DNA from 2 places in the Geodermatophilus sp. SYSU D00965 genome. Region 1 is predicted to be linked to the other one. Evidence: predicted binding sites of a transcription regulator. Region 1 holds the regulator's gene; the other holds the start of a gene.
The links. The regulator LexA, encoded in region 1, represses DNA repair genes until DNA is damaged. The targets are predictions, from matches to a motif close to TCGAACANNTGTTCGA.
Positions count from the first base shown of each region.

Region 2: the regulator LexA is predicted to act here: its motif matches at 2,736-2,751, upstream of dnaB (replicative DNA helicase).

Region 1 covers NZ_JBJGYQ010000002.1:2,548-7,063, reverse strand. The annotation lists gene ACI789_RS01690 (hypothetical protein) at 356-967, opposite strand; gene ACI789_RS01685 (LysM peptidoglycan-binding domain-containing protein) at 1,108-1,755, opposite strand; gene lexA (transcriptional repressor LexA) at 1,958-2,710, shown strand; gene ACI789_RS01675 (hypothetical protein) at 2,774-3,823, opposite strand; gene ACI789_RS01670 (phosphatase PAP2 family protein) at 3,795-4,516, opposite strand, start outside.
Region 2 covers NZ_JBJGYQ010000008.1:112,612-117,127, forward strand. The annotation lists gene rpsF (30S ribosomal protein S6) at 1-3, shown strand, start outside; gene ACI789_RS09655 (single-stranded DNA-binding protein) at 6-485, shown strand; gene rpsR (30S ribosomal protein S18) at 557-793, shown strand; gene rplI (50S ribosomal protein L9) at 796-1,251, shown strand; gene ACI789_RS09670 (MarR family winged helix-turn-helix transcriptional regulator) at 1,372-1,869, opposite strand; gene ACI789_RS09675 (cupin domain-containing protein) at 1,944-2,375, shown strand; gene dnaB (replicative DNA helicase) at 2,851-4,516, shown strand, end outside.

The sequences.
Region 1 (4,516 bases):
CGATCGCTCCGCCCGGCCGGCGCGGTGGCCGCGGAGCGGCCGGAGCGCCGGGCCCGGGAGGTCGGCTGTGGACCCTCCTGGGGACATCCGGTGGACGCCACGGGGAGAACCTGAGGACCGGCCTGTGGACGGGCTTACAACGGTGCAACTACTAGATGTAGGGGAACCCTAGGCCGCGGCCCACAAGATCTGCAAGCCGGGACACGCCCTCGAGACACGGCCGTGACCAGGGGCGCTCTGCCGTCACACCGGCCACGGCGATCCGTCGCGACACGCCCCGCGGGGGTCGCTCGAGGGCGCCGGAGGGGTGTATGGCGTGTCGGCGAGACGACCGCGACGACGGGACGGAAGCGGGTCAGGCGCGGACGACGCCGTCGGCACGGGGGCTGCGCGGCCGCGGCACGCGGTCCCCCAGGCGCAGGGGCCGGGTGAGGCAGTCGAGCTCGGGGCGCGGCGGGACGGTGACCGCCTGGAGGTCGACGCGGGTGTCGTCGTCGGCCGCCCGGTGCCTCCCTGCCGCCGCGGCGGGCGCCCGGTGACGGCCGGCGAACGCGCCGCCGACCGCCGGCATCTCCGCGGTGACGTCACCACCGTGGCGACGCCGGGACGGACCGGCACCCCCGGCCGGCGCCAGAGCCGGCGCGCCCAGCACGCCGGCGACCAGCCGCTCGCGGGCCGCGGCGCGCCCGAGGTCGAGCACCGGCGCGCCGGCACCCGCACCGGGGACCGCCGCGGCGGCGCCGGCGATCGCCGGACGCGGCTCGGGCAGTCGCAGATCGCTCAGCGCGGTCCAGATCTCGCGGTCGCGGCCGGCGACCGCCACCCGGACCCAGACCTCGCAGGAGCCCTGCGCGTCGTGGCGCCAGCCGAGGATCGCCCCCGGCCACCAGGCTCCGTCCACGGACACCTCGACCGACTGCAACTGCTGGGTGAAGACCGCTGCTCGGCCTCCGGACGTCCGCGACACGGCACTGACGTTAGGTGGCCCGATGACCACAGAGCGTCAACGCCTCCGCACGGAGGGTTGACGAACCTGGCCGGTCCGCCTTGTCGCTGTCTGGCCTCGGCCGGGACCGTGCCGGGCGGCGGCACGGTTCGTCGGCGACGTCAGGGCAGCTGGAGCACCTGGCCCGGGACGACCCGGGCGCCGTCGAGGTCGTTGATCTCCTCGATCGCGTCGACCACCGCGCGTACGTCCTCGTCCGGCCCGGCGAAGTCGGCGGCGATCGACCACACGCTGTCCCCGGCCTGCACGACGACGCTGCGCTCCCCGGCCAACCGCAGGTCGCCGTCACCGCCGGCCACCAGGGGACCGAGCCACGACCCCAGCGCCACGCCGGCACCCAGAGCGAGGACCACCGACAGCCGGCGGGCCCGCCGGGTGAGCCGCAGCCGCGAGCCGGCGGCACCGCCGACCCTGCCACACCCCCCGCGCACCGGGCGAGCCGACGGCGCACCGGGCACCGCCGCTCCGGCCGGACGCGCCGGCACCGGGCGCGCCACCCGGGGCCGCACGGGCACCGGCCGGGCCGCCGCGACGCCCGGCCGAACACCTTCCGCGACCGCCGACCGGGACGGCGCCTGCACCGCCGGCAGGTCGGCACCCACCCGGGACGGGACCGTCCGCGACACGGCGGGCCGCGGCGAGTGCCCCGGCTCGCTCCCGACACCTCCCGGCACCGCCCGGAGCCGGGGCCGCCAGGGCACCTGCACCGCGTCGTCGAAGTCCAGCACCGCCTGCTGCACGCCTGCCACGACCACTCCTCCCGACCGACCCGCACCGTCGAACGCCTGTTCGATTCGAACGTCTGTGCGATGTCTACCGGACGGGTCCGACAAACGCCATCCCGCCCCGCCGAGCGCTTCGAACATGTGTTTGATCGAGGGCGCCGAGCACGCTACGGTCGGTCCTGACGGACGAGACGTGCTGCGGTGAGCAGCCGACGAGGAGGCGACGGTGGCGGAGAAGAGCGGGACGTCGGGGAGCCGCCGGAGGACGGCCGGCACGCCGGCGACCACCGAGACGGCAGCCGTGCGCACCTTCCCCGACCGGGGCGAGGCCGGCGACGGCCTGACCCAGCGGCAGCGCCGCGTCCTCGAGGTCATCCGCGACTCGATCGACCGCCGCGGGTACCCGCCCTCGGTGCGCGAGATCGGTGAGGCCGTCGGCCTGTCCTCGGCCTCCTCGGTGGCCCACCAGCTGACGGTCCTGCAGAAGAAGGGCTGGCTGCGCCGCGACCCGAACCGGCCCCGGGCCCTCGACGTGCGCCTGCCCGGCGACGCCCCCGCGGAGCTCGTCGCCCCGGCCGCCCCCGCCGGCGCCGAGGAGGGTCCCGCCCCGACCTACGTGCCCCTGGTGGGCCGGATCGCCGCCGGTGGCCCGGTGCTCGCCGAGCAGGCCGTCGAGGACGTCTTCCCCCTGCCTCGCGAACTGGTCGGCGAGGGCACGCTGTTCATGCTGAAGGTGGCCGGTGACTCGATGGTCGAGGCCGCCATCTGCGACGGAGACTGGGTCGTGGTGCGCCAGCAGCCGACCGCCGAGAACGGCGAGATCGTCGCGGCCATGATCGACGGCGAGGCGACGGTCAAGACCTACAAGCGCCGCGACGGCCACGTGTGGCTGCTGCCGCACAACCCCGCGTACGAGCCGATCCCCGGTGACGAGGCGACCATCCTGGGCCGCGTCGTGACGGTGCTGCGCCGGGTCTGACGCGCGCGCCGCCGCGCGCTCAGTTCAGCGCCACCGCACGCTCAGCACAGCGCCGCCGCGCGCTCAGGAGCGGCGGCGCAGCCTCCCGACGATCCACACCAGCGCGGCGGCGACGACCGCAGCGAGCACGCCGGCCGCGATGGCCGTCGCGCCGCCGTCGTCGGTGCTGAGCAGGTCCGGCACGGAGCCGTCCGCCGGCCCGGAGGCCGCGGCCGGGCTGGGGACCGCGCTCAACGGGACGACCGTGACGTCGGCCGGCAGGCCCTCGCTGGACACGACCAGGCCGGTCGTGTCGGCGGTGAAGCTGACCGCCTCACCCTGCGGCGACTCGGGCAGGGGCAGCCGGACCGGGTCGGCGGCCAGCGCACCGGCCACGTCGGATCCCGACAACGGCCAGACGTAGGCTTCGGTGTAGGTGCGCAGCGCGACGAAGCGGCCGTCGGGCGACACCGCTCCCCCGGTGACCATGAGCTGGCCGGCGCGCCCGACGGGGCCACCCGGGGTGCCGGTGAGCGTGAACTCGACGCCGGCCACCTCGGTGAGGCCGACCGTGCCGGCGTCCACGAGGGCGCTCACGGGGCGGTACACCTTGCTCGCGCCGAGCACCTCCTTGGACACCAGGTACGGCGTGCCGTCGGGGGCGAGCAGCAGCGCCTCCACGTCCCGGGGCCCCGCGGGGAAGGCCAGCCGGTAGACCTCGGTGGTGTCGTCCGGGCGCAGGGCGATGAGCGCCACCGTCTCCCGCGTGCCGTTGTTGTCCCCGGTGTCGGCCAGCCACACCGTCCCGTCGGCCGCCACCGCGAGGTCCTCGGGGTCGTAGGGGTCCACCGCCGTGCTGCGCACGTCGATCACCTGGCAGGTGGCGTCCAGGACGTACACGTCGACCCGGTCCCCGCCGTCGTCGATGGCCAGCATGCGGTTGCCCACCACCGCCAGGCCGGAGAGCTCCGGCAGGCGCGGGTCGGTGACCTGGCACTGCGTGCGCGGGCCCGCGGCCTCCTCGGCGTACGCGGGCACAGCGGCACCGAGCACGAGCGTCAGCGCGAGGGCCGACCCCGCTGCCAGACGCCGTACCGCGGTGCCGCTACGCGGACGGGCGGCCAGCTCGGGCACCCACCCAGCGTGACATCGCGACTGCGTCCAGTGCGTGAACCACGCCCAGCAGCAGGGTGCCGACGGCCGCTCCGACCACGGCGTCGGTGACCCAGTGGAAGTCCAGGGACACCATGGCCACGCCGGTGGCCACCGGTCCGGCCACGCTCAGCAGCCGGAACGTCCGCTGCACGCCGGCCGAGAGGCGGAACTCCACCGCCTGCCAGCGGGCGACGCCCCACATCAGCACCGCGTTGGCCACGTGGCCCGACGGATAGGACTGGCCGTCGCGGTGGAAGAACGACCCCGGGTAGGCCGGCGCGGTGCGCCCCGTCCCGTACTTGAAGCCGTAGACGACCACGGTGAGCAGCGCCAGCGCGACCAGGACCCGTAGCAGCGGCACGACCGTCCGGCGCGACCAGAGCAGGTAGCTCACCAGGCCCGCCAGGACGATCAGGATGAAGCCGCGCCCGCCGAGCTGGGTGACCGCCCAGACCGGCCAGTACGCCGCGGAGTCCTTGAGGTCCCAGGAGCTGACCACCTCGGAGACCCGCAGGTCCATCCGCTCGAGGACGCCGCGGCTGAGCAGGTCGGCGGTGACCGCGACGGTGACGAGCAGGGCCACGCCGAGCAGCCACCACGGCGGCCGGCCGACGGAGACGACCCGCTCGTGCGGCGCGGTCGCGACGTCGCCGGCAGCTGGGCGCTCGCCCG
Region 2 (4,516 bases), on a different contig from region 1:
TGACCATGGCCGGCGAGACCGTCATCACCGTCATCGGCAACCTGACGTCGGACCCCGAGCTGCGGTTCACGCCGTCCGGCGCCGCGGTCGCCAACTTCACCGTGGCCTCCACGCCGCGGACCTTCGACCGTCAGTCGCAGGAGTGGAAGGACGGCGAGGCGCTCTTCCTGCGCTGCAACGTGTGGCGGCAGGCGGCGGAGAACGTCGCCGAGTCGCTGACCCGCGGCTCGCGGGTGATCGTCTCCGGCCGGCTCAAGCAGCGGTCGTTCGAGACGAAGGAAGGCGAGAAGCGCACCGTCGTCGAGCTCGAGGTCGACGAGGTCGGCCCGTCGCTCCGCTACGCCACCGCGAAGGTCACCAAGGCCTCGCGCGGCGAGGGCGGTGGCGGCTTCGGCGGCGGCGGTGGCGGAGGCTTCGGCGGTGGCGGCGGGTCCAGCGACCCGTGGTCGACCCCGGCCCCGCCGTCGGACGAACCGCCCTTCTGAGAAAGGACCCCGCTGCCCCCTCCGCAGCGGGGCCACTCGTTACCTGAACCTCTCGTATCTGGAGAACCCCGGTGGCCAAGCCCCCCGTTCGCAAGCCCAAGAAGAAGGTCTGCCAGTTCTGCAAGGACAAGGCGACCTACATCGACTACAAGGACACGACCCTGCTGCGGAAGTTCATCTCCGACCGCGGCAAGATCCGTGCCCGCCGCGTGAGTGGTAACTGCAGCCAGCACCAGCGGGACGTCGCCACGGCCGTCAAGAACAGCCGTGAGATGGCCCTGCTGCCCTACACCTCGACGGCGCGCTGACCATGAGCACCCAGAAGCTGATCCTGACGCAGGAGGTCACCGGTCTCGGGTCCTCCGGTGACACGGTGGAGGTCAAGGGCGGGTACGCCCGCAACTACCTCCTGCCCCGCGGCCTGGCGATCGTCGCCACCCGCGGTGCCGAGAAGCAGGTCGAGTCCCTGCGCCGGGCGCGTGCCGTCCGCGAGGTGCGCTCGCTCGAGGAGGCCCAGGCCGTGGCCGGGCGCCTCAAGGGCCTGACCGTCCGCGTGCCGGCCCGCGCCGGTGACGGTGGCCGGCTGTTCGGCCGGGTCACCACGGCCGACGTCGTCAACGCCGTGACCGCCGCCGGTGGCCCCGAGCTCGACCGGCGCCGGGTGGAGCTGCCCAGCAGCATCAAGACCACGGGCCAGCACACCGTCACCGTGCGGGTGCACCCCGAGGTGACCACCCAGCTGGCGATCGAGGTCGTCGCCGGCTGAGCACGGACCCCTGCCACCGCTGCAGGGGCCGCACGACACCGCCCGTGAGGGGCGCCGGACCCCGGTCCGGCGCCCCTCACGGCGTTCCTGGGGCCTCAGCCTCGCGGTCGGTCCCTGGGGTCAGCCGTCGCCCGCGCGCCGGCCCGACTGCCGGGCGAGCTCCTCGGTGGCCGACCGGCGGATCGCCTCCAGGTCGTCGCGGAGCGCGTGCACGCGCTCCGCACCCAGGGCACCGGTGACCCGTTCCTCCAGCTCGGGGACCAGGCTCTGCGCGATGGTCACGACCTCGCGCCCCCGCTCGGTGGGCAGGACCAGCTTCGCCCGCCGGTCGGCCGGGTCGGGGACCCGGGTGACGTACCCGTGCCGCTCCAGGTGGGCGACGAGCTCCGCCATCGCCTGCTTGGTCATCTGCGCCCGCTCGGCGAGCACGCTCACCGTCGTCCCGGCGTCGTCGAGGTACTGGAAGACCGCGCCGTGGGCCGGCCGGACCGCGGCGTGACCGCACTCGGCGAGGTGTGCGAGGACGAGGTCGTTGACCGCCACGAACGCCTCGCGCAGCAGGACGCCCAGGTTGGCCGGGCGGGGCCGACCACCGGTGACGGGGATCCGTGTTGACATCGACAGGCCACCTGTCCACTTTGTTGGACATGCTCCCTGTCGATCCTGTCACACCGGATCCCGTTCGCCTCGGGGTGGACGAGGTCACCGTCCTGGCCACCAGCGCGCAGACCGGCGGCGCCCTGTTCGCCGTCCGCGTCCACATGCCCCCGGGTGGCGGGCCGCCGGTCATGCACCGCCACGACCCGGGGGAGGTCTACCTGGTGCTCAGCGGTGAGGTCACCTTCTACGCCGGCGGCCCAGACGGTGTGGTCCACCGGTCGACCGCGGCGGCGGGCGACGTCGTCCCCCTGGTCGGGGGCACGCCGCACACCGTCCGCAACGAGTCCGCCGGGGACGCCGTCGTGTTCGTCGTCCATGCTCCGGGCGCACCCATGGAGGGCTTCGTGCGTGCCGCAGCGGCGCTCGGCGCCCGGGACGAGGCCGGTGGCGATGCCGTCCTCCGGGTCGCCGCCGAGCACGGCATCGAGCTGCTCGGACCCGTCCCGGCCGGCCTGCAGGGCTGATTCCCGGCCCCGGTGCCGGCGGTCGACGGCCTCGGCCCGCGTGGGGCGAACCGTGTGACCCGTGGGGCTGCTGTGCGGGGGTGGCGACACGCCGGGGGGCGACACCCGGTTTTCACCAGGGTTTTTCCCGTCCACACCCCGTGGGTCGTCCCCGTGCAGGTCAGGTGCGGGATACGCGGGCGAGCTCCCCGCCGTCCCCTGCTGTCTCCACATGTCGACACGTCTGTGTCCACCGACTTGTCCACAAGTTGTGCAGAACGGGGTGCACACCGGTGTTGGACGGGTCCGTCCGCTCTTCCTAACGTCCTCTCCAGCTCCTCCGGACGGCCCGGACTGTCGGTGCCCCGGGGTAGCAATGACCCGAACAGACGTTCGAGTCAGGCGTACGTCGTTTCTGGTGCTTCCCCCACCAGGCCCCGGTCGATCGGCCGGGGTCTGTGCCGGGGTGCGCCGGTGAGTGGATGGAGGAACCCCCGTGGCGGTGGCCGACGACTTCAGCCGACCGGCCCCGACGGCTCCGCAGTACGACCGGCAGCCGCCGCAGGACGTCGCGGCGGAGCAGTCGGTGCTCGGCGGCATGCTGCTGAGCAAGGACGCGATCGCAGACGTCGTCGAGGTGCTGCACGGCAACGACTTCTACCGGCCCGCGCACACCGTCATCTACGACTGCATCCTCGACCTGTACGGGAGGGGTGAGCCGGCCGACGCGATCACCGTCGCCGCCGAGCTCAACCGCACCGACCAGCTGTCGAAGATGGGCGGCGCGGTCTACCTGCACACGCTGATCCAGTCGACGCCGACGGCGGCCAACGCCGGCTACTACGCCGCGATCGTCGCCGAGCAGGCGACGCTGCGGCGGCTGGTCGAGGCCGGCACCCGCGTGGTGCAGCTGGGCTACGGCGCCGCGGGCGGCAAGGGCGACGTCGACGACATCGTCGACCGCGCGCAGCAGGAGATCTACGAGGTCACCGAGAAGCGGATGAGCGAGGACTACTCGCGCCTCGAGGACGTCCTGCAGCCGACGATGGACGAGCTCGACGCCATCGCCTCCCGCGGCGGCACCGCCCGCGGCGTCCCCACCGGCATCCGCGACCTCGACGAGCTCACCAACGGCCTGCAGGCCGGCCAGATGGTCGTCATCGCGGCCCGGCCCGGTGTGGGCAAGGCGCTCGCGCTCGACACGCCCGTCGCGACCCCGACCGGGTGGACGACGATGGGCGAGGTCGCCGTCGGCGATCAGGTGATCGGTTCCGATGGCCGGCCGACGACGGTCGTCGCCGCCACCGAGGTGATGACCGGCCGTCCCTGCTACGAGGTGCACTTCTCCGACGGTTCGGTGATCGTCGCCGACGCCCAGCACCAGTGGCTGACGGAGACCCGGGCCAGCCGGAAGTCGGCCCAGGCCGCTCGGAGCAGCTGCGACCGGACGCGCAGACAGCGCACGTTCGCGCAGGTCCGGACGACGGAGGAGATCGCCCGTACCGTCCGCTGCACGACGAAGGACGCCCGGCTCAACCACTCGGTCACGAACGCCGCTCCGCTGGAGCTGCCGCAGGCCGACCTCCCCCTGCCGCCGTACGCGCTGGGCGTCTGGCTCGGCGACGGGACCTCCCGGGCTGCGCACTTCACCAGCGACGACCCCGAGCTCGCCGCGTACATCGAGGGCGACGGCCTGGTCGTGGCGCCCACGGGCGTCGACCGGCGGTACGCGCTGCGTCTGCCCGCACGACCGGAGGCGGTCCCGAGGCCGTGCCCGATGTGCGGTCAGCTCTTCGTGCCGAAGACCTCCCAGGTGCAGACGTGTGGCAAGACCTGTGGTGGGCGGCTGCGTGCCGCTGGCGGCGTGGGCCGCCAGGCGACCTGCCCAGACTGCGGCGGCCCCTCGTCAGGGATGGCGCGGTGCCAGGCGTGCCGGGACGACCACGGCACCGTGCAGGGCATCCTGCGGTCGCTGGGCGTCTTCAGGGACAAGCACATCCCGATGGCGTACCTGCGCGCTTCTGTGGCCCAGCGGCGGGCCCTGCTCGCCGGGCTGCTCGACACCGACGGCACCGTGGCGCGGAGCGGTGCGGTGCAGTTCGCGGTCACGAACCGGCGGCTCGCCGAGGACGCTCGGGAGCTCATCGCCGGCCTGGGTCACC